4 regions of the Pannonibacter tanglangensis genome follow, and region 2 is predicted to be linked to each of the others. Evidence: riboswitches for the same ligand, from Rfam matches in the RefSeq annotation. Region 2 holds a riboswitch; each other region holds the start of a gene.

Region 1 (7,156 bases), 1.5 Mb from region 2:
AGGACGGGTCGACGCAGCCGTCCAGCAGCGAGCCGTCGAAGCCCATGTCGCCGAACTCGTTGACGATGAGCGCGATGCGGCGGCCGCCGGCATTGAGCAGCAGGTTGCGGATCAGCGTCGTCTTGCCGGCGCCGAGGAAGCCGGTGACGATGGTGGCGGGGATCTTGCCGCCCTGAGAAAGCACGGTGGTCATAACTGGATATCCGGACAGGAACTGGGTTTGAGAAGGAGCGGCAGCCCGCTGGCGACCAGCACGACGCGGTCGCAGACCCGGGCAAGCTCCTGATTGAGACGGCCCTGCGCGTCGCGGAAGGCGCGCGCCATGGCATTGTCAGGCACGATGCCGAGCCCCACCTCGTTGGTCACGAAGATCACCGGACCGGCGAGACCGGGAACGACAGCGGCAAGGTTTGCGGTTTCACCGGCAAGGTCCCGGTCGGCCAGCATCAGGTTGGTGAGCCACAGCGTCAGGCAGTCGACGAGCACGACCCTGTCGGGGCCGCAGTGCCGCGCGAGCGTGCCGACCAGATCGAGCTGTTCCTCGACCGTCGTCCAGCGTCCGTCGCGCCGGGCCTTGTGCTGACCGATGCGCTCGGCCATCTCCTGGTCCCAGGCGGCGGAAGTGGCGACATAGACAGGCTCACGGCCGGCGCCAAGCGCCAGCCGTTCTGCAAAGCTGCTCTTGCCGGACCGGGCCCCGCCCGTGACCAGCACGGCGCGGGCAACCAGGTGCTCGGGCCTTGCCAAGGGGCTTGCCACCGGGCGTCAGCCGAAGAGCTGGGCGCCGATGGCGCTGAAGCCGACGCCGACGATGCCGGCACCGACCATCCGGGCCGTCAGCGAGGCCGGAACGGCCGCAGCCTTCGGATTGGTCAGCATCATCGCAAGGCTGGCGACGGCAAACTGGATGACGGCAAAGCCGATGAAATAGGCATAAAGCGGTGCCGGTTCGGCGCCAATGATCGATTCGCCGTAGGCATAGCCGTGGAACAGCCCGGCGATGGCGAACAGCACCGCCCATGCCCCGGCCGGCAGCTCGGTCTCGCTGACGATGAGACCACCGGCAATGATCACCGACAGGGCGATGACGACTTCGGCCAGCGGCAGGTCAATGGCCGCCATGTGCACCAGAACGCCCGCGATGGTGGCAAGGACAAAGGCCGCCGGCAGGACGAGGCTGCGGCCAACAAGGCCCGCGGCCAGACCGACAGCGATGATGAAGGCAAGATGGTCGAACCCGATCACCGGGTGGCCGAGGCCGGACAGCAGGCCCTGCACGAAGGTCTGAGGCATCTGGCCGTCCATCATGTGATGGGCAGCGGCGGTGCCGGTGCCGGCAAGCAGCGCCGGGACGACCAGCAAAAGCGGAGTGGCGCCCGAACGCAGGGCGCGGGAAATCATGATCATGTCTGTGCTCCAGTCCGTCCACCCGACGGCAGGGGGTTGCAATGCATCAGGCCGGTCTCCTGGCTTGCGGGTCGTCGCCCTTGCCACGCCTTCCCGGACTTGCGTCCAGTGGCCGTGTGCGGCAGGGCTCGCCGCTGACAGTTGCGGGGGCAGCTCAGGACTTGGAGCCTCGGGATGAGTCGCTCCGCACCATGATTCCCGTTTCATCCCCCTGGGCTTTGCCCGTCGGGGAACCTGACCCGTCTGTTCTAGACCCCAATGCCCCTGCCCTGCAAGGACGCCCTTTGGCCGGAGGCCGGCGGGCGGGCTGCGTTACAGGACCGCTTGTGCCGCCGTTGGCGCTCTTGGCCTTCGCTGGACGATTGCGGGCGTCGGCAGGCCTTCATCTCGGCCTGTGTCTTGGCCTGTGTCTTGGCCTGTGTCTGGGCCTTTGTCTGGGCCTCTGCCTGGGCCAGCATCTGGGCCTGCGTCGGGGCCGCCGCTGGCACCGTCCTTGCCCCGTCTTCAAGAGCACGCCATCGGGGACCGATGCCCGAGTCTTGCGCCGGTTTCTGGCCGTGCCGGGTGGGCGGGGACGCCGGGCGCGCCGCAGTGCGAGGCGCAACCATCTGTTTTTTCGCAGAAATCCCGGGCTTTTCCACCTGTGGAAAAGTTTCTTCAAGAAAGGGCTTGGCAAAGGGCCAGAGCCTTTGTTATACGCTCGCCACCGACAGCGACCCACCCGGTCGCTCGCCACGGGGCCCGTTCCGGCGCCCCCTTCTGGTGATCCGCGATAGCTCAGTTGGTAGAGCGTTCGACTGTTAATCGAATGGTCGCAGGTTCGAGTCCTGCTCGCGGAGCCAACCTCTTCCCAGAAATATCGTTATCCGGCTGTGCCTCCCGCACGGTCGAAGCCGATGCTTGTCTTTCGGCCGGCTCACGCAACTGGCCAACCTTCTTGCGACACTTGGCCAGGCCTCGCTGGCACGTGGCCATCTGTCCGGATCAGGATCCCCACTCGGTCGTGTCCGGTCAAGGGCCTGCCGGTCGCGCCCCCCCCATCGCAAGACCATACTCGGGCCAGCCTCAGGGCAGCAGGCATCCCCCAAGGCCTGCCCTTGGGGCAGCAGGCTGCGCCGGCCATACGGTCTCCCCGTCCCCCCGCAGACAGAGGGCAGCTCACGGCCCCGGCCACGAGCGAGCGGTCGACTGAAACACCTGTCGCCGGCAGCGGGCCTGCAAGTCCTTGCCACAGACTTGCCGCAAAATGGCCAGATCGACATCCCAAGTTTTTCCGTAATTCAGGCGTTTCACTGTCCGACATCGTCAACCGATCAAATTTCGGGCACTTGCCCGATTAAGGGTTGACCCCCCGGGTCAGGGACTTATCCTGCCAGTCATCCTTTGATGAGCTGCGTTTTTTTCGCAATCCGCTTCCCTTCCCTCACGGAGTTTCCTCATGTCCTTGCAACGACTGGCCATTTCCTTTGCCATCTCTGCACCTCTGCTGATGGGGACGGCCCTGCCGACCCTCGCCCAGACCACGCAGACCGCCGAACCGCCCCAGGGCTCGCAGACCTCCCCCGCCCCCCAGAAGCCGGCCAGCGTCAGCGAGCTGCGCAAGGTGCTGCAGGATGGTGGCTCGCAGGAGGCCATCACCTCCGCCCTGCAGCAGCTCCAGGCCCGGGCCGACCAGGGGGACAGGAACGCGCTGCATGTCCTTGGTGATTACCTTTCCCGAAACGCCTCTTCTGGCGAGGACCGGGAGAAGGCCATCGACCTCCTGACCAAGGCCGGTCAGGCTGGCAACAGCTGGAGCTATGTTCGTCTCGGCGACGTCTTCAGCCAGGGGGCAGGCGTCGAGAGGGACGCCGCCCGAGCCTTCGGCTATTACTCGGCTGCAGCCGACGGCGGAAACAAGGTCGCGCAGCTGGCTGTCGCCCGCGCCCTGATTGCCGGCGACGGTGTCGCGACCGATGTAGAGCGCGGCCTCGCGCTGCTGACCGGGCTGGCGGAGGAAGGCGATCGCAACGCCCTGCTGGCGCTTGGTGATCTCTATTCTCGTGGCACGACCGTGCCTCTCGATGGCGCGAGGGCCGTCGATTACCTCACGCGCGCCGCAGAGGCGGGCAATACGGCGGCCCATACCCGCCTAGGCGAAATCTATCGCGACGGAATCGGTGTGCCGGTCGACCCGGCCCGCTCGCTTGCAGCCTTCCAGGCAGCCCAGGCCTCCGGTGCAGCAACCGCAGACCTTCGCCTTGCGGAGGCCGCCCTTTGGGGTGTCGGCGAGACGCAGGATGTGGAAAAGGGCGTGCGCCTGCTCCGCGAGCAGGCCTCCGCCGGCAACATCGGCGCCATGCTTCTCCTGTCGGAGGTGCTGCTGCGCGGGGAACTGGTCGCGGCGAATGTGGCCGACGGCATGAAACTGCTTGAGGACGCCGCCGCAAAGGGCAACGTCACGGCAACACTCCGCCTTGCCGAGGCCTATCGGACGGGAGCGTACGTCAAGCGGGATACCGCGAAGGCTCTCCAGCTGTCCGAAAGCGCCGCTGCCGCCGGCAATCCGGCTGCCTTGCTGGATCTGGCTCGCGGGCACATGGATGGCGAGTTCGGACGCCTGTCGAACCGCGCGAAGGCAGCCGCCTACCTCAAGCAGGCCGAAGAGATGAACGTTCCGGCCGCAACCGTTCTGGCAGCCGACTGGATGCTGCGCGGACAGGGAATGCGGATGGATGTTGCCGGGGCCCTCGCCAAGCTTGAAAAGGCTGCGACCGCTGGCAACGCAGATGCGGCCAGACGCCTGATCACCCTGTACAGAAGCGGTTCCGGCAAGATGCTGAAGCCCAATCCGGTCAAGGCGCGGGCGGCCTTGTCGGCCTATGCCCCGCTGCTCGGTGCCACGTTCGTGACACGAGAGGAGCTGTTCATCAGCGCCGTGGCTGCTGCCTCGCGGGCCGAGTTCGCGGCCCTTGCCGAGGCTTTCAAGGCGGCGCCGCAGCAGACCCGGGTCAGCCTTCTGACCACCCTTCGCTGGTCGAATGCCAATGCCTTCGTCTATCTGGTGCAGGACGAGCTGCAGACCCGCGGACTGTACAAGGGGCCGCTCAACGGCCTCCTGACCCGGGACACGATCCGCGCGATCGGCACGCTGTGCGATGCCGGCCCCTCGGGCGAGCGCTGCCGCCAGGGTCCCCTCACCGGCGACGCCGCCCGGCTCATCGCCGTCCGGGTTGCCGCTGGCGCCTGACCGAGACGAAATCGGGACCTGATCCCGGATCTGACGGCGCCCTGATCCTGTCGGGTCAGGGCCCTGCGGAACGCCAGGGCGGTACCCGGCGCGCCCGTCTCGTCTGCACAAGGACCCAACGTTGGGGCCGGTCTTGTCCGATCCGACAAGACCGGCCCCTTGTGCTTCCAGAGCGCCCCTAGTGGATGCGCCGCCCTCACGATGGAGGCGCCACCCGTGCTGCGTCCATACTGGCACCAGGCGCAACCTCAGGCTTCACTCGCGACTTCAAGTCCCTCCCTGGGAAATTGCCCGATGTCTCCGGCTGCAGCCTGGCGAGGCCACGATGCATTGCCCCCCGCCACGCGAAGGCAAGGGACGTTGCCCTAGCCAGTCAGTCCACCCGCCTGCCACTCATTTAACCTTGATGAAGCATTAAGCTGACACAGCATTGCCTTGACGGCAGCGGCGAATTGAATCCGACATCAAACTCGGGTAACACCATCGTGAGGGCGAGAGGCGACGATCATTCCATGCGCAAGTCTCCCAGGGCCTGGCGCCATGCCCCCCGAGCGCCCCTGCGTGACCCTCCCGTCACGTGCGGGACGTTTGCCCAGGCCAGAGCCGCCGCACGGGCTTTGACATTATTGGTAGTGTTCGAACAGTCAGGATTTTGACATGAAGATTGCGATGATCGGCTCCGGTTATGTGGGCCTCGTTTCCGGCGCGTGCCTGGCCGATTTCGGTCATGAGGTGACCTGCGTCGACAAGGCCGTCGACAAGATCGAGGCGCTGAAGCGCGGCGAGATCCCGATCTTCGAGCCGGGCCTCGACCAGCTGGTCGCCACCAACGTCAAGGCCGGGCGCCTTTCCTTCACCACCGATCTTGCCGGCCCCGTGGGCGAGGCCGATGTGGTGTTCATCGCCGTCGGCACGCCGTCGCGGCGCGGCGATGGTCACGCCGATCTTTCCTATGTCTATGGCTGCGCCCGCGAGATCGCGGCGGCCGTGAAAGGCTTCACCGTCGTCGTCACCAAGTCGACCGTTCCGGTCGGCACCGGCGACGAGGTCGAGCGCATCATCCGCGACACCAATCCGGCTGCCGATGTGGTCGTCGTCTCCAACCCGGAATTCCTGCGCGAGGGTGCCGCCATTGGCGACTTCAAGCGTCCGGACCGCATCGTCATCGGCATCGAGGACGAGCGCGCCCGCGAGCCGATGACCGAGGTTTACCGCCCGCTCTATCTCAACCAGGCCCCCCTGCTCTTCACCGCAAGGCGCACGTCAGAGCTGATCAAGTATGCCGGCAACGCCTTCCTCGCCATGAAGATCACCTTCATCAACGAGATGGCGGACCTGTGCGAGCGCGTCGGCGCCGATGTGCAGGACGTGGCGCGCGGCATCGGCCTTGACGGCCGCATCGGCTCGAAGTTCCTGCATGCCGGCCCCGGCTATGGCGGCTCCTGTTTCCCGAAGGACACGCTGGCCCTTGTCAAGACGGCGCAGGACCATGACAGCCCGGTGCGCCTGATCGAGACGACGGTGGCCATCAACGACCAGCGCAAGCGCGCGATGGCGCGCAAGGTGGTGACGGCCGTCGGCGGTGACGTGCGCGGCAAGACGATCGCCATCCTTGGCCTCACCTTCAAGCCGAACACCGACGACATGCGCGAGGCCCCCTCGCTGTCGATCATCCAGGCGCTGCAGGATGCCGGCGCCACCATCCGCGGCTACGACCCGGAGGGCATGGAGGCGGCGAAAGGCCTGCTCGACAACGTGACCTACACGAAGGATGCCTATGACTGCGCCACCGGCGCGGACGCCCTCGTCATCGTCACCGAATGGGACGCCTTCCGCGCCCTCGACTTCCCGCGCCTCAAGACCGTGATGACCGCCCCGGTCGTGGTCGACCTGCGCAACGTCTACAAGGCCGCCGATGTGACCCGGCACGGGTTTGCCTATGCGAGCGTGGGACGGGGTGGGCTGGACCGGGACATCAAGATCCGCGACGCGGCGGAATGATCTGCGACAGCGGGGCTCGGGCGCGTCGATCTGACGTCGGTCCGGACCCCGCACCCGTCTGCCTGGACCGGCAGCGCGCTGCTCAAGGCGGGGGGCTCGCGCTCACGCGGCAACCGGCTCAAGCCGGCCATTTTGACTGTTTTGATTGAAATCTTTTTTTATTTTGCATCTGCTATCTGATTTTCGGGCGTCGTACCCCGGGGGACAACATGAAGCGCATTCTCGCCATTTCATCGTCGGGGGGGCACTGGGAGCAACTGATGCTCCTGCGTGACAGTTTCTCGACCCATGAGGTCGTCTATGTGAACACCCTGCAAGGACTGGCGGAGCGCAACGGCATCGACGACGCGTACGTCGTCCCGGACTGTAACCGGAACACGCCGCTGCAAAGTCTGTCGAGTGCATGGAAGATTTTCCGGATCATCCTGAAGCATCGGCCTGACGTCATCATATCGACCGGTGCTGCGCCTGGGATCATTGCCATCTTCATTGGTCGTTTCTTCGGTGCACGCACGATCT
Region 2 (7,156 bases):
ACACCGGCGAGGATCAGCACCAGCCGGTCGCCGGACCGGCCCGCCAGGACTTGCAGCAGCACGACGGCGGCCAGTGCCCCGGTGAGGGCGCTGAGCGGAAGGGCGAGGCCGAACAGCGCCGAGGCACCGCTGTAGATGGCGATGACCGCGCCGAGCGAGGCAGTCGCCGACACGCCGATGAGCCCCGGTTCGGCCAGCGGGTTGCGTAACAGACCCTGCAGCACCGCTCCGGCAAGCCCCAGGACCGCGCCGATGGCCGCCGCCAGAACGGCGCGCGGCAGGCGGATCTCGCGCAGGATGACGGCGTCGACCGTTTGCGTATCCGAACCGGCAGGCATCAGCAGCCCGAGCGGATTGAGCCAGACTTCTCCGAGAGCCAGCGAAAGGCCGAACAGGCCGAAACACAAAAGCGCCAGCAGCCAGGCCAGTTGCACCGGATGGCGTGAAAAATGATTGGTCATGGTCTGGCGCTGCTTTCCTCCGGCTTCATTTCGGTCCGCTCGACAGCCTGCCGCAGCCGGGTGACCGCCTCGGCGGTGAAGGGGGCACCGCAGATCGAGTAGCGCACGTCCGCCGCGATCCGCCGTTCGTCGGGGAAGCGCAGGTCGAGGGCGGGATGGCGCAGGATCTCGGCCGCCCGGGAGGGGTTGTTCACGAAGCGCGGCGAGATCATCACGTAGTCCGGATCCGCCAGAAGCAGCCGCTCCAGCGGCACGCGCCGTGATCCGCTGATGCCCATGTCTTCCCCAAGATGGCGCAGGCCCGCTGCGCGCACGATCTGGTTTTCCAGGGTTCCGGCGCCGGCGGTGTAGGTGTTGGTGGCGTAGGACCCGACAACGGGAGCCTCACCCGAAGTCCACTGCGCCGGCGTTTTTGCCAGTTCCGCCTCGAAGGCTGCGACCAGCGCTTCGCCCCTTTCCCTGTTGCCAAGCAGGTCCGCCATGCGGCGGATGTTGGCCTTGAGATCGTCGAAACTTGCCTCGGGCGTGAATTCCTCGACCCGGGTCCCCAGCCGCTTCAGGAGCTGCACGGTTGCCCGGGTCGTGTAGATGCCGGCCAGAACCAGATCCGGCTCAAGTCGGATGATCTCCTCCGCCAGCCCGTGGTTGATTGCCATTTCGGGCGTGACAAGGTCGCTGACCACTGCCATGTCTGCGCGCGCCGCCAGACGCGACACGGACACGAGCTGCCCGGGCCGCGCGATCAGCAATGCCAGCTGGTCGGTACACAGGTTCATCGAGACAACCCGCTGCCCCTCCTGACCCTGCGGGATCGGGCCAGGAGGGGCTTCGGCCATGGCCGCAGCTGAAGCGAAGGGCATCAGCAGCGCCAGGACCGCAACCGTCAGGCGGCCCGGACGGTTCATGACTGGCGGAACCCCTTGCCTTCTGCGTCGAGGGCCTCTTCCGGACGGCCCAGCCAGCGGGCCGACAGCGCACGCCAGGTTGCGAGACGCGAGAAGTCCGGGGTTTCCGACAGGCTGTCGTTGTCCTCGATGAAGGGATTGGGCAGGAACACCGAGATCATCGGTTCACCTGCGCCATTGACCATCTCGAAGCCCCAGCTCACCGGCTTGCCATCGCGTCCGAAGCTGCGGAAGAACGACGCTCGTGAAGGCTTGCGGTGCCGCCGCTTCTCCTCTGGCGTCGGAAACTTCGGCGAGCCCATGTTTTCGCCGATGCACAGGTGAAAATGCCCGCCATTGGCGAACATCACCGTCAGGTAGGCGTCGAACAGGCTGATCTTCACCGGAGCGCCGGGGCACTTCCATTCATAGGCCGCCCCTTCGATGATCGGGCCAAACCGGATGCCCTGCCAGTGTTCCTCGAAAATCTCGCGCAGCAGGGGTTCGAGAACCTCCTGCGTTGCCGGAATGTCCCAGATCTCGCGGCTGATCTTGCCTTCCGCGTCCCTGCGAACGTCTGTCGGTGCAGGGCCGGCAACAGGGAGCAAAAGGACGGCTGCCTGCGGGCTTGAGTCTGCAGTCATGGTCATGCGCGATCTCCTCAGAAGGTGCCCTTGATGCCGACGAAAGCGGTCGCGCCCTGGGTGTTGTAGCCGTAGACCTCCTCGTAGGTCTGGTCGAAGGCATTCTCGACCCGGCCGTAGAGCGTGAAGTTGTCATTGAGCTTGTAGTCGGCGCCGAGATTGACGAGCAGATAGTCGTCAAGTTTCACGCGGCTGCGGGGTGTGGCGTTCACCCACTCGCTGTCCATCTGTTGTCCGTTGTAGACAGCGTCGACGAAGGCAGAGGCGCGGCCGTCGAGGAATGTGTACTGCAGTCCCGCTGCCCCGCTGTGCATCGGCCTGCGGACTTCCTTCTGGCCGTTCGGCTCACGGGCATCGAGATAGGTGTAGGACGCGCGGGCGGTCAGGCCGTCGAGGATCTGAGCGGTGGCTGACACTTCGACGCCCTGGCGCTTGCTGGTGCCCTGCAGGTTGAACGGGCTCGAGGCGAAGCCTGGCAGGAAGCGCGTCTGGATCTCATCCTCAAGACGTTCGCGGAAGTAAGTCACGTCGACGGTCAGCCGCCCGTCGAGAAGCTTCTGCTCCACGCCAATGTCCCAGCCGAAGTTCTCTTCCGGTGTCAGGTTCGGATTGCCGACAAAGCGCGAGGGCTGGAAGCCGAACTGCTCGAAGAATGTCGGGTTGGTCACACCCGTGCCGATCGAGGCATGCACCCGTGTGCCGGTCTCCTGATGGAGGTAGGCGGCCGAGGCGTTGTAGGTGAGAGTGTCCTTGAATTGTTCGTTGCGGTCATAGCGCAACGCACCGGACAGGAAGATCCGCTCCAGAAGCTCCAGCCGGTACTCGCCGACATAGCCCGACAGGTCGCGCTGTTGCCGCCGGCCCTGATCGGGGCTGCCCGGATAGGCATTCCGGTAGGTCTCGCGCTCCCACTCGACGGCGCCGGTGAGGCTGTGGGCAGCCTGCAGGAAGCTCTCGGTCTGGAAGGCAAGCGTGCCCTGGTAGCTGAGGTGCAGGCGGTTGTCGTCGTTGCCGTTGCGGTTGTTCGAGTTGAAGCCGCGGCGATGAAGATCGGTGTACTCGACCCGCGCCCGCTGCACGAACAGATCCTCGAACAGGGACCATGTCAGCCCCGCGCCACCATAGACCTCGCGTGTCTTGTTGTGGCTAAAGGTATCGATCACCTGGCCCTGCGTCGGACGGTCGGGAAAGGCAAAGTCCTGGTCGTCGGTGTCTGACTTGCGGGTGACGAAGCGCAGGTTGGCGTCAAGCACCAGCGTTTCGGTCAGGTCGGCCCGCACCTTGCCGTTCAAGGTGACGTTGCGGTCGCCGTCCTTCTCCTTGCCATAGTCGGAGATGTTGAAGCCGTCGGTTCGCCGCAGCGTCGCCGAGAAGGCCCCGTCGATGCGGTCATTGCCGCCCTGGACCAGCAGGTCGGTCAAGACCGTCTTGTCGGTCCCGACCTCGCTGCGGGCCGTGATCCGTTGACCGTTCCGGATGCCGCCCTTGGTCACGATGTGAATCACGCCGGATGTGGCGTTCGAGCCATAAAGGGCGCCCTGCGGTCCACGCAGCACTTCGATCCGGTCGATGTCAGAGACCTGAAGGCCACCGAAGTCATATTCCCCCGACGACGACGAGGCCACCTCGACGCCGTCGATCAGGACCAGCACATGGTTGGATTCCGAACCACGCAAACGGATCTGCGTGAGGCCGCCGAAAGACCCCGTCCGCGAGACGGCAACGCCCGGCACCTGCCGCAGCGCATCGGCAACATAGCGGACCTGCGATTTTTCGAGGCTCGCGCCCGTGATCACGGTCGTGGCGCGTCCGACCTTCTCCGCTTCCAGAGGCGTCCGGCCGGCGCTGATGACGATGGCTTCAAGCTGTTCCGGCTCTGCGGCCGCAGACGTGACGGCGGTGAGGGACAGGGCAGGGATGAGCCCGCCGGCCAGAAGGCACGGCAAGGCAATGCCGGTGGTGAACCGGTTCTTCATGACAAACACCCGCGTTTGGCGGCGGGCAGTGCCCGCGCCAGCATAGGAAGACGCACCGCCTGGCAAACGGACGCGGGTAAGCGTCCGCCCAAAGGACGGCAAGGTTTGGGTGTCACCTCAACGGGAAACCGCGCCTCGACACACCCCGTATCGAAGGCCGGGTGACTGAGCGCGGCAGGTCTCCTGGCTCACGGGTCGCCGTGTGCGTCCGCCTTCCCGGGATCTGGCCTTGGGCCTCCCAGTGGCATGAGTAGACGCACACTCTCCGTTCACAGTTGCGGGGGCAGCCACGGTCTCGGTCCCTGATGGGTACGCCTCACCGTGTTCCCTTTTCATCCGTCCTTCGACGGAACCACGTTCGCGTCGCAACATGCCGGTCGCTCGCGCTGCCTGTCAAGGTTGCACATCCGCTCTTCCACCCAAAGCAGGACGGATCAGCTGACGCGCCGCGTCTTCCGGCGGGCGGCACAAGAAACCGCTGGTCATTTTCCCGGCCCGGGCCTAAGCCTCACGGCCATTGCAAATGCGTTGATTGGGGACTGGGTCATGTTGCGGCGGCTGAGTGTCATCGGGGGCTGGACGCTGGTCAGCCGCTTGTTCGGCTTCCTGCGCGATCTGGTCATGGCCAGCGTGCTTGGTGCCGGGCCGCTCGCCGATGCCTTCCTGATCGCCTTCCGCCTGCCCAACCATTTCCGCGCCATCGTCGCGGAAGGCGCCTTCAACGCCGCCTTCGTGCCCACCTATGCCGCGACGCTGGAGCGGGACGGGGAGGCGCGCGCGCGGGCCTTCCGCTCGCAGATGCTGTCCTGGCTGATGCTGGTGAACCTTGTCCTGCTGGCGCTGGCGCTCCTTGCCACCGGCTGGCTGGTGTTCCTGCTGGCGCCCGGCCTCGGCACGGGCGAGGAGGGCGTGCGGGCGCTTGCCATCGACCTCACCCGCATCACCTTCCCCTATCTCCTGTGCATGTCCGTCGTCACGCTGATGTCCGGCGTGCTCAATGCCGAGCGCAAGTTTGCCGCCGCTGCCGCCGCCCCGATCCTGCTGAACCTCGCCATGATCGCGGCCTTCTTCTCGGTGCAGTGGTTCCCCGATGCGGCCCATGCGGCCGCCTGGGGCACGCTGGCCGGCGGGGTCCTGCAGGTGATCCTGCTCACCGCGGCCGTCGCCCGCGCCGGCCTCGGCTTTTCCCTGCCGCTGCCGCGCCGCGACGGCGAGGTGGCGCTGTTCTTTAAACGGCTCGGACCCGCTTTGCTGACGGCCGGCGTGGTGCAGGTCGCCGTCTTTGCCGACACGATCCTCGCCAGCTTCCTGCCGACCGGTGCACTGGCGCATCTGGCCTATGCCGACCGGCTCTACCAGCTGCCGCTGGGCGTGATCGGCATCGCGCTCGGCACAGCTGTCCTGCCGGAAATCGGCCGCGACGCCGGCGTCGGTGCCGAGGACAAGGCACGCGGCGTGATGGATCGCGCGCTTCGCATCTGCCTGATGGTCGGCCTGCCCATCGGTCTTGCCATGGCCTTCCTTGGCGAAGACGCGATCCGGGTGCTGTTCCAGCGCGGCGCCTTCGACGCGGCAGCGACGGCCGGTTCGGCCGCCGTGCTGGCCGCCTATGCGGTCGCCCTGCCGGCGGCCCTTGCCATCCGCACGCTGGTCGCGGCCTTCAACGGGCGCGGCGACATGACCACCCCCTTGAAGGCGCTGGCCGGGGCCACCGTCGTCAACGTGGCGCTGAAGGCGCTGCTCAGCGCCGAGCATGGCGCGGCCGGCCTTGCCATGGGCACCTCCGCCGGTGTCTGGATCTACGCGGTCACGCTCTATGTGCTGTGCCGGACGCGGGGCTATGTCAGCCCCTTCGCGCTGGCCGACAAGGTGCTGGTTCCGGCGGCCGCCGTCACCATGGCCCTCGTGCTCTGGGGCATGCCGGATCTGCTCGCGCCCGTCGAGGACGTGCTGCTGCTCCTGCCGGCGCTTGCTGCCGGGCTCGTCTGGCTGGCGCTGGCCGCTGCCCTGTCCTTCGGGGCCTATGCGGTCGTGCTCGGCGGCGGGCTCCTCGTCGTCCGCCGCCTGGCCCGGTCGCGGCGTTAGGCGGCCGGGTGCCGCCGGCGGACGCTTGCCGGGCGGCCAGCAAGGCTGAGGCGGGCGTCGTTGCGGCTGCGTTCGGCCACCACCTTGCCCTTGGAGACCACGGCGAGCCGGTCGGGCCTGAGGCGCAGCGCTTCGGTCGGCGTGCCGGCGTCCAGCACCACCAGCGAGGCCATGCAGCCGGGCTTCAGGCCGTAGCCCTCAAGGTTCATGATCCTGGCGTTGTCTTCCGTCACCATGCGGAAACAGCGGGCCATTTCCTCAGGGTGCGTCATCTGCGCCACATGCAGGCCCATGAAGGCCACATCCAGCATGTCGGCGGTGCCGAGCGAGTACCAGGGGTCCAGCACGCAGTCCTGGCCCCAGCCGACCGTGATGCCAAGCGCCTGCATCTCCTTCACCCGCGTCAGGCCGCGCCGCTTCGGGAAGGTGTCGTGCCGGCCCTGCAGGGTGATGTTGATCAACGGGTTCGGGATCGCCGTCATGCCGCTTTCGGCGATCAGCGGCAGCAGCTTGGAGACGTAGTAATTGTCCATGGAATGCATGGACGTGAGGTGGCTGCCGGCGGCGCGTCCGCCAAGCCCGTGCCGGGTCACCTCGGCGGCCAGCGTCTCGACATGGCGGCTCATCGGATCGTCGGTCTCGTCGCAGTGGAGGTCCAGCATCAGCCCGCGCTCGGCGGCGATGCGGGCGAGATCCTTCACCGAGGCCGCGCCATCCTCCATCGTGCGCTCGAAATGCGGGATGCCGCCGACCACATCGACGCCCATGTCGAGCGCGCGAAGGACATTCTCCCGTCCCGTCTTGGTGCGGTAGAGCCCGTCCTGCGGGAAAGCGACCAGCTGCAGGTCGAGATAGGGCGCGACCTTGCGCTTCACCTCCAGCATCGCCTCGACGCCGCGCAGATGGTCCGGCGTGGTGTCGACATGGGTGCGGATGGCGAGCAGGCCCATCGACACGGCCCAGTCGCAATAGGTCAGCGCCCGGGCCACCATGTCCTCGACGCTGGCGATCTCGCGCAATTCCCCCCAGAGCGAAATGCCCTCCAGCAGCGTGCCGGAGGCATTCACGCGCGGCAGGCCGTAGGACAGCGTCGCGTCCATGTGGAA
Region 3 (7,156 bases), on a different contig from region 2:
CGCCCGCACGCTGCTTTACGACATCCACAAGGGCGCCTGGAGCGCGGAGATCTGCAAGCTCCTCGACATCCCGATGGACATGCTGCCGGAGGTGAAGGACTGCGCTGCCGTCTTCGGCCACACCCGTGCAGACCTGTTCGGGCGCGAGATCCCCATCCTCGGCGTTGCCGGTGACCAGCAGGCGGCGACTGTCGGCCAGGCCTGCTTCCAGCCGGGCATGATGAAGTCCACCTACGGCACCGGCTGCTTTGCGCTGCTCAACACCGGTGACACGCCGGTGACCTCCAGAAGCCGCCTGCTGACGACCATCGCCTACCAGATTGGCGGCAAGCCGACCTATGCGCTGGAAGGCTCCATCTTCATTGCCGGTGCCGTCGTGCAGTGGCTGCGCGATGGTCTCAAGATCATCCGCGAGGCGAGGGAAACGCAGGCGCTGGCCGAAACTGCGGATCCCGGCCAGTCCGTCATCCTGGTGCCGGCCTTCACCGGTCTCGGCGCGCCTTACTGGCGCCCGGACTGCCGCGGCGCGATCTATGGTCTGACCCGCAACTCCGGGCCGGGGGAATTCGCCAAGGCGGCGCTGGAGAGCGTCGGCTACCAGACCCGCGACTTGCTGGAGGCCATGCGGGTGGACTGGGCCAACGCGGCCGGCCAGTCCGTGCTGCGTGTCGACGGCGGCATGAGCGCCAACAACTGGGCGATGCAGTTCCTGTCCGACATTCTCGGCGCTCCGGTGGACCGCCCGACGGTGCTGGAGACGACGGCGCTCGGTGCCGGCTGGCTGGCCGGCATGCAGGCCGGCGTCTATCCGGACATGGCCGGCTTTGCCGAGGGCTGGGCAATCGAGCGCCGCTTCGAGCCGCGAATCGACGAGGCGACCCGTGCCCGCAAGTATGAGGCCTGGAAGACGGCGGTTGCCGCAACCATGAGCCTCTGAACCCCGGATCCGCGCCGTCGGCTACACGGCCAAAGGGCGCTCTTGCAGCCCGGGGCCGGCTCGACTAGCCTTGTGGCGATGGTTCCTTCCGGTGCCGACTGGCGGCGGAAGGATGAAAAGGGAATCCGGTGCGGACAGACGCTGTGTCTGTCCAAATCCGGGACTGCCCCCGCAACTGTAGGCGGCGAGCATACCTGTCGGAACCACTGGCCCTCGCGGCCGGGAAGGGACAGGGGCGCGAAGACCCGCAAGTCAGGAGACCTGCCATCATCCCTTGAACCAAACCGGGCGGGGTGCCCCGGCAGGAGGCAAGATGGCACGCGCAGTATCCGGACCAAGATCCGGCCGCATCCAGCTTTGCGGCCTTGCCCACCCCGCGTCCGTTCGCGGAGGGCGACACGGTGGACTGCATTTCCCTTGATCTTGATCCAGACATCGCCGGCGAGAGAACTGCCGGCGCGCCCCATCCACACGGCGGTGACGGTTTCTCCACGTTCTGCCGCAACACCGGGCGCCCCTGCATCATGGCACGGCTGCTGGCGCGGCGGCTGGCGCTGGCCGGCGACATGGCCGACGCCCTTGACCTGGCGGAAACGGCGCTCTCCGGGCGTGTGCGCAGCGGCTGTCCGCAGTCTCAGACCGGAGACATGACCTGCATGATGGCCTTCACGGTCCGCAACGGGCTGGCCTATGTGTTCGGAGGCGTGGAGGGGCGTGAGCGCGTGGACGACCTTGTCCGCCTCGCGCAGAGCGCCTATCCGCCGGTGGCCGGGCTTGCGGCCTCGCGCGGCGCAGAGCCGGAGGTCGAGGTACGATTCGGGCCGGTGCTGGTGCCTGCAACCGTGCAGGTCACTGATCTGGCCGCACTTGCCGGGCCGACCGGCGCCATGGCCACAGGGCGCAAGGGTGGACGTGCCGCGCGCCACAGGGCCCTGCGCCCAGGACCCTGACTGGCGGGCTGACCGGGGCCGCTTGATCGGCGCAGGTGAGGCAGGCCGCCGCGGATGCGGCGGCCGCCGGCGGATCAGCCCAGAACGACGCGCTGTCCGGTGCGGGCGCTTTCGGCGATGCCGTGGATCACCTTCTCGAACTCCAGCGCGGCGGCGAAATCGGGATGCGGCCGCGTGCCGGTCGTGATGGCGGTGAGGAGTTCCGCCGCCTCGATGACTTTCAGGTCGTTGAAGCCGACCTGATGGCCGGGGGCCGGACAGAAGGCACCATAAACCCCGTGCTCGGGGCCGGACAGGATAGTGCGGAAGCCCTGCTCGGCCTTCGGCCCTTCGTTCACATAAAGCTGCAGCTCGTTCATGCGCTCCTGATCGAAGACCAGCATGCCCTTCGTGCCGTGCAGCTCGAAGCCGAGACGGTTCTTGCGGCCCCAGGCGGACCGGGACGTGGACAGGGAGCCGTGAACCCCGCTGGCAAAGCGCAGGAGGGCAGTGGCCGTGTCCTCGTTCTCCACCGCGCCGCGCCCGGAGCCATCGGGCAGGGGACGGGTCGTGTGGACCGTCTGCATGTCGGCAACAAGGCTTTCGATCGGACCGCAGAGGCCCGTCAGCATCGAGACGAGATGACAGCCGAGGTCGCCAAGCGTGCCGAGGCCGGCTTCCTCCAGGCGCGCGCGCCAGGTCCAGGCCAGATCGGGATCGGCCTGATAGTCCTCGTCGACAATGCCGCGCACATGCACGAGGCGGCCGATCCGCCCGGCTTCAACCAGCTTCTGTGCGTGACGGAAGGCCGGATTGCGGATGTAGTTGTAGCCGACCATCGTGGTCTTGCCGCTGGCTGCTGCGGCTGCCGCCATCGCCTCCCCATCCGCCAGCGTCAGGCCCATCGGCTTCTCGCACCAGACGTGCTTGCCGGCAGCCAGCGCGGCCAGGGCCATTTCCTTGTGGAAGCGGTTCGGGGTCGTGATGGAGACGATGTCCACCTGCGGATCCGTGACCAGGGCCCGCCAGTCATCCGTCGACCGGGCGAAGCCGAACTGGCTGGCAAAGCCTGTCGCCTTGTCGGCCGGCGTGTCGCACAGCAGTTCCAGCCGCACCTCGGGCACGGTTCCAAGCACCGCGCGGGCGTTGCGCCAGGCCAGGGCATGGGCCTTGCCCATGAAGCCCGTGCCGATGAGGCCAATCCCCAGGGTCATTCACAATCCTCCCGATACAAAATGGAATTTTTGTTCCAATTCTGTCATCGCGGCGTTATCGTGTTTTGTCAAGCAAGAACAGAACCCTGTAAGGAATGACGATGTCCCAACGCCCGGCTCCCCGCACCGTCGAAGCCTTCCATGCGCGTCTGCTGGAAGCATCGGAAACCTTGCCCAAGCGGCTGCGCCAGTGTGCGGAGTACCTGTCCGCCAACACCGACCGCATCGCGGTCTCCACCGTGGCGGACATGGCGCAGGCTGCGGGTGTCCAGCCGTCGGCGCTGATGCGCTTCTGCAAGATCCTCGGCTTCTCCGGCTATACGGAGATGCAGCGCCTGTTCCGCGATGCCTATTCGCAAGGCTGGCCGGACTATGCGACGCGTCTCAAGAACCTGCGCGAGAGCGGGGCCGGGAGCCCTTCCGCGCTTCTGGCCGAATTCATCGACGCTGGGCGCATGTCCTTGGAAAATCTGGCAAATACGGTCGATAGCCGCAGTCTCGACAAGGCCGTCAAGCTGCTGGCCGAGGCGGAGATGGTGCATATCATCGGCCTGCGCCGGACCTTTCCCGTGGCGGCCTATCTCGCCTATGCCTTCGAGAAGATGAGCGTGCCGGCCCTGTTGCATGATGCGGTTGGAAAGCTCGACCGCCGGCACGCCCTGCGGCCAGGGGACGCGCTGATCGCCATCACATTTGCCCCCTACAGCGCCGAAACGGTCGAGCTGGCGGAGGTTGCGCGGGGGCTTGATCTGCCGGTTATTGCCATCACGGACACGGTCATGAGCCCGCTGCAAAAGCTTGATGCGACAGTCCTTTCCGTTGCGGAGGTCGACTTCGGATCGTTCCGGGCCCTCTCGGCCACCCTGTCGCTTGCCATTGCCCTTGCTGTTGCCGTTGGGGCAGGTCGTAGAATCGAGCCATAAAAAAGTTGTTGCATTGAATCAAAAAATGGAATGAATATTCCAGTGTGAACGGCGACGGCAGAGCGGCCGGATGCCGGGCGGCCCGGACGGAGGGAGCCTCCGGGTCTAACCGATTTGGGAGGAATTCATGAGAAAGACCCTGACCGCCATCGCAGCGGCGGTGTTTGCCGTCGCCGGTTTCGTTGCTCCGGCTTCTGCAGAGGGCGAGAAGTTCGTTCTCGTCAGCCATGCGCCGGACAGCGACAGCTGGTGGAACACGATCAAGAACGCGATTGCCGTTGCGGGCGAGCAGATGAAGGTGTCGGTCGAGTACCGCAACCCGCCGACCGGTGACCTGGCCGACATGGCCCGCATTGTCGAGCAGGCGGCTGCCTCCAAGCCGGACGGCATCATCGTCACCATCGCCGACTATGACGTCCTGTCGGGCCCGATCACCGAAGCCGTGGCGCGCGGCATTCCGGTCGTGACCATCAACTCCGGCACGCTGGAGCAGTCGAAGAAGCTGGGCGCGCTGATGCATGTCGGCCAGCCTGAATTTGATGCCGGCTTCGGTGCCGGCGAGCGTCTGGGTGCCGCGGGCGCCAAGAAGTTCCTTTGCGTCAATCACTACATTACCAACCCGGCCTCGGTCGAACGCTGCCAGGGCTTTGCCGCTGCGCTCGGCGTCGAGCTGGGCAACCAGATGATCGACGCGGGTCAGGACCCGGCCGAAATCCAGAACAAGGTCGCGGCCTACCTGCAGAGCAACCCGGACACCAACGCGATCCTCGCGCTCGGCCCCACCTCGGCCCATCCGACGCTGGCTGCGCTCGAGCAGTCCGGCAAGGCCGGCAACATCCTGTTCGGCACCTTCGACCTCTCGCCTGAAATCGCCGCCGGCATCAAGGCTGGCAAGATCGATTTCGCCATCGACCAGCAGCCCTTCCTGCAGGGCTACCTGCCGGTCGTGTTCCTGACCAATCTCGCCCGCTATGGCGTCATGCCCAGCAACTCGGTCAACTCCGGTCCCGGCTTCGTGACCAAGGACAACATCGAGATGGTCGAGAAGCTGGCCGGCCAGTACCGCTAAGTCTCCTCCCAGACCGCCGGCCGGGGCGGCCCGTTCGCCCCGGCCCCTTTTTCGAGCGACTTCCTGACAATCGAGGCATTCATGACGGACGAGCGCATCAAGCAGGTCTCGGCCCTGCGCCGTGCCATGATCCGGCCCGAGCTGGGTGCAACAGCCGGCACTCTCCTGGTCTTCCTGTTCTTCCTGCTGATCGCCGGCGACTCCGGCATGTTCGCACCGGAAGGCATCAAAAACTGGACCGTCGTGTCCGCGCAGTTCGCAATCATCGCCGTCGGCGCCTGCCTGCTGATGATTGCCGGGGAATTCGACCTGTCGGTCGGCTCGATGATCGGCTTCGCCGGCATTGTGATTGCCATTCTCAGCGTCCAGTGGGGACTGCCCGTCTGGGTGTCGATCCTCGCGGCCTTCGCCATCTGCCTCCTTCTCGGCTGGGTGAACGGCATGCTGGTGATCAAGACGGGCCTGCCATCCTTCATCGTGACCCTTGCCTTCCTCTACATCCTGCGCGGCCTGACCATCTGGCTGTCGGTGCTGACGACCCGCCAGACCATCATCGGCGGTGTCAAGGATGTGGCACAGAATGACTGGCTCGCCTTCCTGTTCGGCGGCGTGGTGTTCAAGGACCTGTTCGTCTGGCTCGCCGACATCGGCCTGATCGAGAAGTTTGTCGCCGGTACCCGCGCCGGTCAGCCCGTGGTCGAGGGCGTGCCGATGCTGGTCGTCTGGGCCGTGCTGCTGGTGGCCGTCGGGCATGTGCTGCTGACGCGGACCAAGTTCGGCAACTGGATCTTCGCCTCCGGTGGTGACGCCCAGGCTGCCCGCTATGTCGGCGTGCCGGTGGCCCGGGTGAAGGTGTCCATGTTCATGTTCAGCGCCTTCTGTGCCTGCGTCTTTGCCACTTGCCAGGTCATGGAGTTCGGCTCGGCCGCTGCAGACCGCGGCCTGCTCAAGGAATTCGAGGCGATCATCTGCGTGGTGATCGGTGGTGCGCTGCTGACCGGCGGCTATGGCTCGGTGATCGGGGCGGCACTTGGTGCCATCATCTTCGGCGTGGTGCAGCAGGGCCTGTTCTTCTCCGGTGCCGAAAGCTCCCTGTTCCGCGTGTTCCTCGGCACCATCCTGATCCTGGCCGTGATCCTCAACACCTACATCCGCCGCATGATCACGGGAGAACGCTGATGTCCGCCCCGCTCATCGAACTGAAGTCCATCCAGAAGCACTTCGGGCCCGTGATCGCGCTGGCCGGTGTCAGCTTCGACGTCAAGGCCGGCGAATGCCACTGCCTGCTCGGCGACAACGGTGCCGGCAAGTCCACCTTCATCAAGACCATGTCGGGCGTGCACAAGCCGTCCTCCGGCGAGATCCTGATCGACGGAAGGCCGGTCACCTTCGAGAGCCCGCGCGACGCCATGGCGGCCGGCATCGCCACCGTGTACCAGGATCTGGCGATGATCCCGCTGATGTCTGTCACACGCAATTTCTGGATGGGCCGCGAGCCGGAGAAGCGGTTCGGCCCGTTCAGGTTCATCGACTTCGAGAAGGCCAACAAGGTCACGATGGACGAGATGGCCTCGATGGGCATCCACCTGCGCGAGCCCGGCCAGGCGGTCGGCACGCTCTCGGGCGGCGAACGGCAGACGGTGGCGATCGCGCGCGCGGTCTACTTCGGTGCCAAGGTGCTGATCCTCGACGAGCCGACCTCGGCCCTCGGCGTGCGCCAGACCTCCAACGTGCTCGCCACCATCGACAAGGTGCGCAAGCGTGGCATCGGTGTCGTCTTCATCACCCACAATGTGCGCCACGCCATGGCGGTGGGCGACCGGTTCACGGTGCTCAACCGTGGCAAGACGCTCGGCACGGCAAAGCGCGGGGAAATCAAGCCGGAAGAATTGCAGGACCTGATGGCAGGCGGCAAGGAACTGGCGGAGCTGGAAGGCTCGCTCGGCGGAACGATCTGAGTTGCGCCGGACCTGATCTCAATCTTGGGAAACAACTGACATGACCATGCGATTTGCAGTCCTCGGCGCCGGCCGCATCGGCCGGGTCCACGCCAAGGCGATTGCATCCACCGACGGGGCGGTGCT
Region 4 (7,156 bases), on a different contig from region 2:
GCTCGGGCAGCTCGGTAACGCCCTTGCGCATTTCCTCATCCAGCGTCTTCCAGCCGGACACGCCGGTGTAGCCGGCCATGCGGTCGGTCAGGCCGAGCACCAGCATCATTTCGGTGAGGTTGACGTCGTTGGAAATGGCGCGCTTCGGCGCGGCCTCGAAGGTCACGTCGCGGTTGCAGCTCTTCACGGTCACCGGATAGGCCGCGGCGGCCACGGTGGAGAGCAGGAAGGCGGCAAGGGCAAGTTTCAGACGCATGTCAGTGGGTCTCTTCAGTCAGAGGTGAAAGGAGAAGCGGGGGTGTTGCCCGCTGAGATCGATCCGCGAGCGCACGGAAAAGGCGCCCGCGATGTGGGCTTCGGTGAAGACCTCGGCCGGGGCGCCTTCGGTCAGGACGCGGCCGCCGGCAAGCAGCAGCACCCGGTCGGCATATTCGGCGGCGAGCGTCAGGTCGTGCAGGGTGGTGATCACCGTGAGGCCGAGGCCCCGCAGCAGTGCCATCAGCTCGAGCTGGTGGCGGATGTCGAGGTGGTTGGTCGGCTCGTCCAGGATCAGAAGCTTGGGGGCCTGGGCCAGCGCCCGGGCCACCATCACGCGCTGGCGCTCGCCACCCGACAGGGTGCCGAAGGGCCGTTCGGCCAGAGCGTTGAGATGCAGGCGGGCGAGCGCATGGGCAATCGCATCGCGGTCGGCCGACCCGGCCGCGCTGAGACCGCGCTGATGCGGCAGACGCCCGAGCGCCACGATCTGGCGCACGGTCAGGGCAAAATCCGTCGGCTGCTCCTGCAGTACGGCAGCGATCCGGCAGGCGACATCGCGGGCGGGCAGGCTCCAGATGTCGGTGCCTTCCAGCCGGACATGCCCGCGGCGGGGACGATGGAAGCGGTAGAGCAGCCGCAGCAGCGACGACTTGCCGGCTCCGTTGGCACCGCAGATCGCCAGCACCTCGCCCTGGTTGAGCGTGAGGCTGATGTCGGCCAGAAGGTCAGGCCGGCCGCGCGGTCCCCAGCAGAGGCCTTCCGCCTCGAAAAAGGGCGCGCTCATGTGCAGGCATCGGCATCCGGGGGAAGCACCCGGCCGGAGGCGGGGATGCGCGCGAGGGCGGTGCGGGCCAGCTTGCCGGGCCGCTCCGAGGCCTTGCACCAGCCGTCGGGAAGCTCCTCGTACTGGCGGGCAAAGCGGGCAATGTCCTCGGCATCGGCGAGCTCCATGTCACCGAAGAGCCAGGTGGTCTTGTCCTGCGACTGGAGGGCGATGGCGCAGGGCCGGCCGCAGGCGGCCATGCACTCGATGCCGCCGACGCGCCAGGCGGCATCTGCGGCCATCTGTGCCGCAAGCTCTGCCAGAAGCGCCTTGCCGGGACGCTCTTCACTGCCGCGCGGGCGGCAGGTCACGCAGACCACCAGCTCGTGCGTCTGCTGTGCGGGATGCCGGTCATCTCCGGCCATAGGGGATTGGGCCTTGATCGGCCGTTGAATGGTCACCGTGTTGCTCCTTCCGGGACACCCCGCCCGGTGGCTGTTGTGGATCGGTGATGGCAGGTCTCCTGACTTGCGGGTCGTCGCCTTGCCCTGCCTTCCCATCCCGTGCCGGTCGTACGGCACTTGGGACAGTGGCTGTCTGGGGTCGGCTCTCCGCCTACAGTTGCGGGGGCAGTCACGGACTTGGCGCCTGTTGGCTACACCGTACCGTGTTCCCTTTTCACCCGGCGAAGCGCTTGTTCGCCGGGAACCATCACGGTGAATGATCAGGGCAGGGGCGTGTGTTGTCAAGGCAATGCCACCGGGTTTGGACAAGACCACCCGGTGTGTACATGTAATGTAATTACGTTACAAGCGCGGACTGCCTAGCCGGCGTCCATCTCGACGGAGAAGTGCGGCGTGCCCGACCAGCGCAATGTCCAGCTGGCGCCCGGCCGCACGTTCTGGATGATGCCGGGATCGAAGGCGACGAAGCAGCGGCCGCCCGGCTGGCGCACGGACGGGTAGAGCAGGCCGCGATGTCCCTGACGGCGCAGAGTGGCCGCCAGCGCCTGGCCAGCCGGATAGCCGGCCGCGGGTTCCGCCGCCAGCGCCGGGTGCTCGGGCGTGTCCGTCAGGTCCGGGAAGTCGCCGATGAAGTCGGCGAGGAGTTCCACATAGGCGGCTTCCGCGTGGAAATGGCCGATGTAGGAGAGTTCCCGCGTGCGGTGAAACCCCACCTCGGCGGCAGAGGTCAGTGGATCATAGGCACAGTACCACGCGCCGCGGTCGCCGGCGTTGAAGCGGTTGCCGGTCGGCCGCGTGTAGACAAACGCGGCGTTGATGTGGGTCTCGCCATAGAGGGCGAGATCGGCCTTGCGGCGGAGGAACGCCAGCTCCCGCCTGTCGATGCCGGGGCTGCCCTCCCGCTCGGCCTTCAGCCGCGCATTGGTCAGGCCTTCCAGCTCGGCCAGGATTTCCGCTTCCCGGTCGCTGTCGACAAGACCGCGCAGCACGGGCGGCTTGTGGTGTGTTTTCGAGATCAGCCGGATCAGGGCGCGGTCGGCGATCGCGGTGAGCTTCACGCGCCACCTCGGAGGGCATCGAGATAGGTCCGCACGCTGAGGATCTTCGGCAGGCCGCCGTCGATCATCGCGTCGACCGGGCGCTGGCCGTCAAATTCCGGCCCGGTGTTGGGCAGCCTGATCCAGCGGTCGGCAAGATCCGGACTGAAGTAGAGTTGCAGCGACTTGTAGATGCCGATGAGGGCGCTGAGGCGCAACAGCTGATCGCGGGTCAGCTCGCCCCGGAAGTTCGCGGACTTGGCGCGTTTCCAGGAGGAGTCCGACATGTCGCACAGACCTGCGGCCTCGCGAACCGTCAACGACCAGGCGTCGGCAATGCGGCTGTAGGCCTTGAGGCCGACGGCCTGAAGGTCGTCGACGGGCCGGGGCTTGAGAGCAGCTTCCATGCGGTCACCGTGCCAGTGAGCGTCGATACGCTCAAGATGGATCATATGGACCAGAATACAAGGTCAAATGATCCGGCTAGAGGTCCCTAAGCACCTCGCTGGCCCGGACGGCGGCGGAGGCGCGGTTCTCGACACCGAGTTTGACGTAGATCTGCTCGAGGTGCTTGTTCACCGTGCGCGGGCTGAGGCCGAGAATGTCGCCGATGTCCTTGTTGGACTTGCCGCGCGAGATCCAGGTCAGGACATCCGCCTCGCGCGGCGTGAGACCGAAGCGCTGGCGCAGGGCGTCCGTCTGGCCGGGGTGGCTGGCGCTGGTCAGGCGGAACAGGTGCTCGTCGGCGCTGATCGAGCCGATGGGGGCGAATTCATACTGGCCGGCGGGCCCGAGATCGAGCACCAGCGGGTCGGGCCGTCCCGTCGCCTGTCGGCTTGCGGCGGCGATCCAGCCGGCCAGCGCGGTTCGGATACGGTCCAGCGCGGTTTCGCCTGCAGCAACCGTGCCTCGGTCCAGGGCTTCGAGAACCTGGCTGGTCTGCGGTGTGGACCACTTGATGTTGCCGTCCGCGCTGACGGCGATCAGGTGCCGGCCTGCGGCATCGAGCGCGATGCGCGCGCTCTGGACCTGGCGCGCATTGGCAAGGTGCACCCGGATGCGGGCCTGCAGCTCGTCGAGATTGATCGGCTTGGTGAGAAAGTCGACGCCGCCGCTTTCCAGCGCATGCACCACATGCTCGGTCTCGCTGAGGCCGGTCATGAAGATCACCGGCACATGCTCCAGCCCGCGCCGGGCCTTGAGCAGACGGCAGGTCTCGAAGCCGTCGGGTGCGGGCATCACCGCGTCCATCAGAACCATGTCCGGCGTGATGCGGTCGCAGATGGCCAGCGCGGCGGTGCCGGAGGTGGCGACCAGCACGGTGACGCCGGAGGTCTCCAGAGCCTTTGTCAGGAAGCCGAGGGTCTCGGGGGAATCGTCCACCACGAGGACGATGTCGCGCGAGGCAGCGGGGGATCCGGCGGCGTCAGTCATGGGGGGCTGTGTCCTCGAGGATCTTGCGATAGCCGGCAAAGTCGAACTGTTCGATGCTTGTGCGAAGACGGGCGATGAGAGCGGCATCCGCGCCCGCGCTGTCCAGCTCGCTGAGCTTGGCCTCGATGCCATGGACATAGCCGATGTCGCCGAGGCTGATCAGGTCGCGGATGTGCCGTGATGACAGGGAGGCGGCTGCAACCGGTGCAGCGTCGTTCTCGCCGACCACGGCCGGGGATGGCGCCACAGGGGCCGGGACCAAGGAGGGGGCATCGCCGGCCCGGGTCCAGCTCAGGCCCAGCAGGCGGCCGATCCGGTCCAGGAGCTGGGCGAGATCGACGGGTTTCGACAGGGCGTCGTCATGCGCCGGTTCGCCGGCCGGGCGCAGGGCCGTGTCGCCGATGTTGGCCGAGAGCATGACGATGGGTGCGGTGAGGCCGCGCTGGCGCAAGAGGCTTGCCACCTGCCAGCCGTTCATGCCGGGCATGGAAATGTCGACCAGCAGCAGGTCCGGCCTGGTGCGGAAGGCGCTGTCGATGCCCTGCGGCCCGTCGGCGGCCAGTTCCACGTCAAAGCCGAGCGGGGCGAGGATTTCGACCATCAGCGCCCGGTGATCGGCATTGTCGTCGATGACGAGGATCCGGCGGCGCGGGCCGGTGTAGCCGGCGACGGGGCGTTCGGGCGAGACCAGCGGCTGCTGGTCGGCAAGGGCGGCCAGCATCAGCCGCACCTCGAAGGTGCTGCCCTCACCGGGACGGCTCGTCACGGCCAGCGACCCGCCGAGGGTCTGCGCCATCAGCTTGGTGATCGTCAGCCCCAGCCCCAGACCGGGCGTGCGGGCGACGCTTTCGCCGCTGCCGCGCCCGAAGGGCTCGAAGATGCGGGTCATGTCCTCCTCGCCGATGCCGGTGCCGGTGTCGGAAATGCGGAAGGTGGCGACCTGCGACCGGTAGCCGACCTCCAGCGTGATGGTGCCGGAGCTGGTGAATTTCACCGCATTCGACAACAGGTTGACGAGGATCTGGCGCAGGCGCTTTTCATCGGTGCGCACCAGCGTCGGCAGGTTGGGTGCCTTGCGGAACGCGAAGGCAAGGCCGGCCGCCTGGGTCTGCAGCCGCACCATGGCGACGATCTGGTCGAGGAACTCGTGGATGTTGACCGTGGCCATGTCCACCTGCAGCCGGCCGGCCTCGATGCGGGATATGTCCAGCAAGCCGTCGATCAGGCCGGAGAGGTGCTCGGCGCTGCGGCGGATGACGCGGATCGAGGCCTTGCGTTCGCGCGGGATGGCCTCGTCCCGTTCCAGCACCTGGGCATAGCCCAGCACCGCGTTGAGCGGCGTGCGCAGCTCGTGGCTGAGGCCGATGACATAGCGGCTCTTGGCGAGGTTGGCGGCCTCGGCCGCTTCCTTCGCCTTCTGCAGGGCGGCGTCGGTCTTGCGGTGCGCCTCGATCTCCTTCAGCAGCAGCGAGTTCTGGCGCAGGGATTCCTCCTCCGCCACGTTGCGGGTGTCATGCGCCAGCACCAGGAACCAGATGCCCACCCCGGCCGAGATCGCAAAGACGACGAAGATCAGCGCCACCGTCCGGCCGACCACATCGGCGCCCGGCGGCAGGCTGGTGGCGGCCTGGTGGGTGATCACGGTCAGGATCAGGGCAATGCCGGAGATGACCGGTATGGCGGTCATCAGATAGCGGCCAAGCCGGGTGGAAAGATGGGCCAGGATCCAGGACGGCAGCGTGGCCTCGGCGACGCTGCGCGCCTGATACTTCAGCCGGGCCTTGGGCTTGCAGCTGTCATGACAGCGCGCATCCAGCGAACAGCACAGCGAGCAGATCGGCACCTGATAGGCCGGGCAATAGGCCATGTCTTCGGGCTCGAACGGGTTTTCGCAGATCGAGCAGGTGATGGCCGTCTTCGTTTGCCAGTGCCGGCGCGGCTTGCGCGCGAGATAGTACTTGCCGCCCGTTGCCCAGGCGATGGCCGGCGCCAGCACGAAGGCGAGCGCCAGCGCGATGAAGGTGGCGAGTGCGGCCGCCGTCGGGCCGAAGGCGCCGTAGTGGGCGAGCAGGGCGACGATGGCAGCAACGCCCATGGCGCCGGTGCCGACCGGGTTGATGTCGTAGAGATGCGCCCGCTTGAACTCGATGCCGGGGGGCGACAGTCCGAGCGGCTTGTTCACGAACAGGTCCGCCGAGATCGCCGACAGCCAGGCCATGGCGATGATCGAGAACACGCCGAGCGTTTCCTCCAGCAGGCCGTAGATGCCGAGTTCCATCAGGAGGAGCGCGATGCCGACATTGAAGACCAGCCAGACCACGCGGCCCGGATGGGAATGGGTGAGGCGGGAGAAGAAATTCGACCAGGCCAGCGACCCGGCATAGGCATTCATCACGTTGATCTTGAGCTGCGCCACCACGACGAAGGCGGCCATCAGCAGCACGGCAGCCTGCTCGGACGGCAGCATGTAGCCGAAGGCGACCGCATACATGCGCGATGGCTCGTCCGCTTCCGCCACCGGGACGCCGGCGGAGAGGACGAGCACGGCCAGGAATGACCCGGCGATCAGCTTCGGCAGGCCGATGATGACCCAGCCGGGGCCGGCCAGAAACAGGGCAAGGCGGCGCAGGCGGCCGGGCTTCTCGCCGGGCGGCAAGAAGCGCAGGAAGTCGACCTGCTCGCCGATCTGGGCCATCAGCGCCAGGATCACCGCCGAGGCGGCGCCGAACTGCATCAGATCGACGGGGTTGGAATGCGGCGGTCGCGGTGTTCCGGTGGCCGGGTCGATCCCGGCAAAGCCGAGCCACGTGCCGACCGCATCCCAGTCGGCTGCCGCGATGAAGAGAAAGGGCAGGATGTTCAGCACCACCCAGAAGGACTGGGTGAGGATCTGGAATCGGCTGATGAGCGTGATGCCATGGGTGACCAGCGGGATCACCACCAGCGCGCTGACGATGTAGCCGATCCACAACGGCAGGCCGAAGGCGTATTCGAGCGCGCTCGACATGATCGAGGCCTCGATGGCGAACAGGATGAAGGTAAAGCTGGCATAGATCAGCGAGGTCAGCGTCGAGCCGATGTAGCCGAACCCGGCGCCGCGGGTCAGCAGGTCGATGTCGACGCCATGGCGCATCGCCGAGCGGGCGATCGGCCAGCCGACCAGCAGAAGCACCAGACAGCCGACCAGCATCGCCGCGAAG

What was found. Region 2 has a riboswitch for cobalamin ahead of GWI72_RS00530 (TonB-dependent receptor plug domain-containing protein). Riboswitches for the same ligand answer to the same signal wherever they lie in the genome.
Region 1: linked by a shared signal. The riboswitch ahead of GWI72_RS07160 (HupE/UreJ family protein) and the one ahead of GWI72_RS00530 (TonB-dependent receptor plug domain-containing protein) in region 2 are both predicted to bind cobalamin.
Region 3: linked by a shared signal. The riboswitch ahead of GWI72_RS16340 (hypothetical protein) and the one ahead of GWI72_RS00530 (TonB-dependent receptor plug domain-containing protein) in region 2 are both predicted to bind cobalamin.
Region 4: linked by a shared signal. The riboswitch ahead of GWI72_RS19450 (DUF1636 family protein) and the one ahead of GWI72_RS00530 (TonB-dependent receptor plug domain-containing protein) in region 2 are both predicted to bind cobalamin.

Annotation. Positions count from the first base shown of each region.
Region 1 covers NZ_JAABLQ010000001.1:1,592,853-1,600,008, forward strand. Annotated here, with positions in the region: gene cobW (cobalamin biosynthesis protein CobW) at 1-193, opposite strand, end outside; gene cobU (bifunctional adenosylcobinamide kinase/adenosylcobinamide-phosphate guanylyltransferase) at 190-747, opposite strand; gene GWI72_RS07160 (HupE/UreJ family protein) at 766-1,407, opposite strand; cobalamin riboswitch at 1,440-1,660, opposite strand; tRNA gene GWI72_RS07165 (tRNA-Asn) at 2,174-2,249, shown strand; gene GWI72_RS07170 (tetratricopeptide repeat protein) at 2,846-4,636, shown strand; gene GWI72_RS07175 (UDP-glucose dehydrogenase family protein) at 5,294-6,637, shown strand; gene GWI72_RS07180 (glycosyltransferase family protein) at 6,847-7,156, shown strand, end outside.
Region 2 covers NZ_JAABLQ010000001.1:113,602-120,757, forward strand. Annotated here, with positions in the region: gene GWI72_RS00515 (FecCD family ABC transporter permease) at 1-461, opposite strand, end outside; gene GWI72_RS00520 (ABC transporter substrate-binding protein) at 458-1,366, opposite strand; gene GWI72_RS00525 (DUF7676 family protein) at 1,363-1,995, opposite strand; gene GWI72_RS00530 (TonB-dependent receptor plug domain-containing protein) at 2,007-3,965, opposite strand; cobalamin riboswitch at 4,122-4,337, opposite strand; gene murJ (murein biosynthesis integral membrane protein MurJ) at 4,512-6,050, shown strand; gene GWI72_RS00540 (amidohydrolase family protein) at 6,047-7,156, opposite strand, start outside.
Region 3 covers NZ_JAABLQ010000002.1:352,375-359,530, forward strand. Annotated here, with positions in the region: gene glpK (glycerol kinase GlpK) at 1-937, shown strand, start outside; cobalamin riboswitch at 1,000-1,220, shown strand; gene GWI72_RS16340 (hypothetical protein) at 1,339-1,887, shown strand; gene GWI72_RS16345 (Gfo/Idh/MocA family protein) at 1,962-3,080, opposite strand; gene GWI72_RS16350 (MurR/RpiR family transcriptional regulator) at 3,182-4,003, shown strand; gene GWI72_RS16355 (sugar ABC transporter substrate-binding protein) at 4,131-5,072, shown strand; gene GWI72_RS16360 (ABC transporter permease) at 5,154-6,251, shown strand; gene GWI72_RS16365 (ATP-binding cassette domain-containing protein) at 6,251-7,030, shown strand; gene iolG (inositol 2-dehydrogenase) at 7,071-7,156, shown strand, end outside.
Region 4 covers NZ_JAABLQ010000004.1:185,072-192,227, forward strand. Annotated here, with positions in the region: gene GWI72_RS19440 (ABC transporter substrate-binding protein) at 1-256, opposite strand, end outside; gene GWI72_RS19445 (ABC transporter ATP-binding protein) at 275-1,042, opposite strand; gene GWI72_RS19450 (DUF1636 family protein) at 1,039-1,482, opposite strand; cobalamin riboswitch at 1,518-1,749, opposite strand; gene GWI72_RS19455 (RES domain-containing protein) at 1,845-2,543, opposite strand; gene GWI72_RS19460 (MbcA/ParS/Xre antitoxin family protein) at 2,540-2,929, opposite strand; gene GWI72_RS19465 (response regulator transcription factor) at 3,006-3,956, opposite strand; gene GWI72_RS19470 (hybrid sensor histidine kinase/response regulator) at 3,949-7,156, opposite strand, start outside.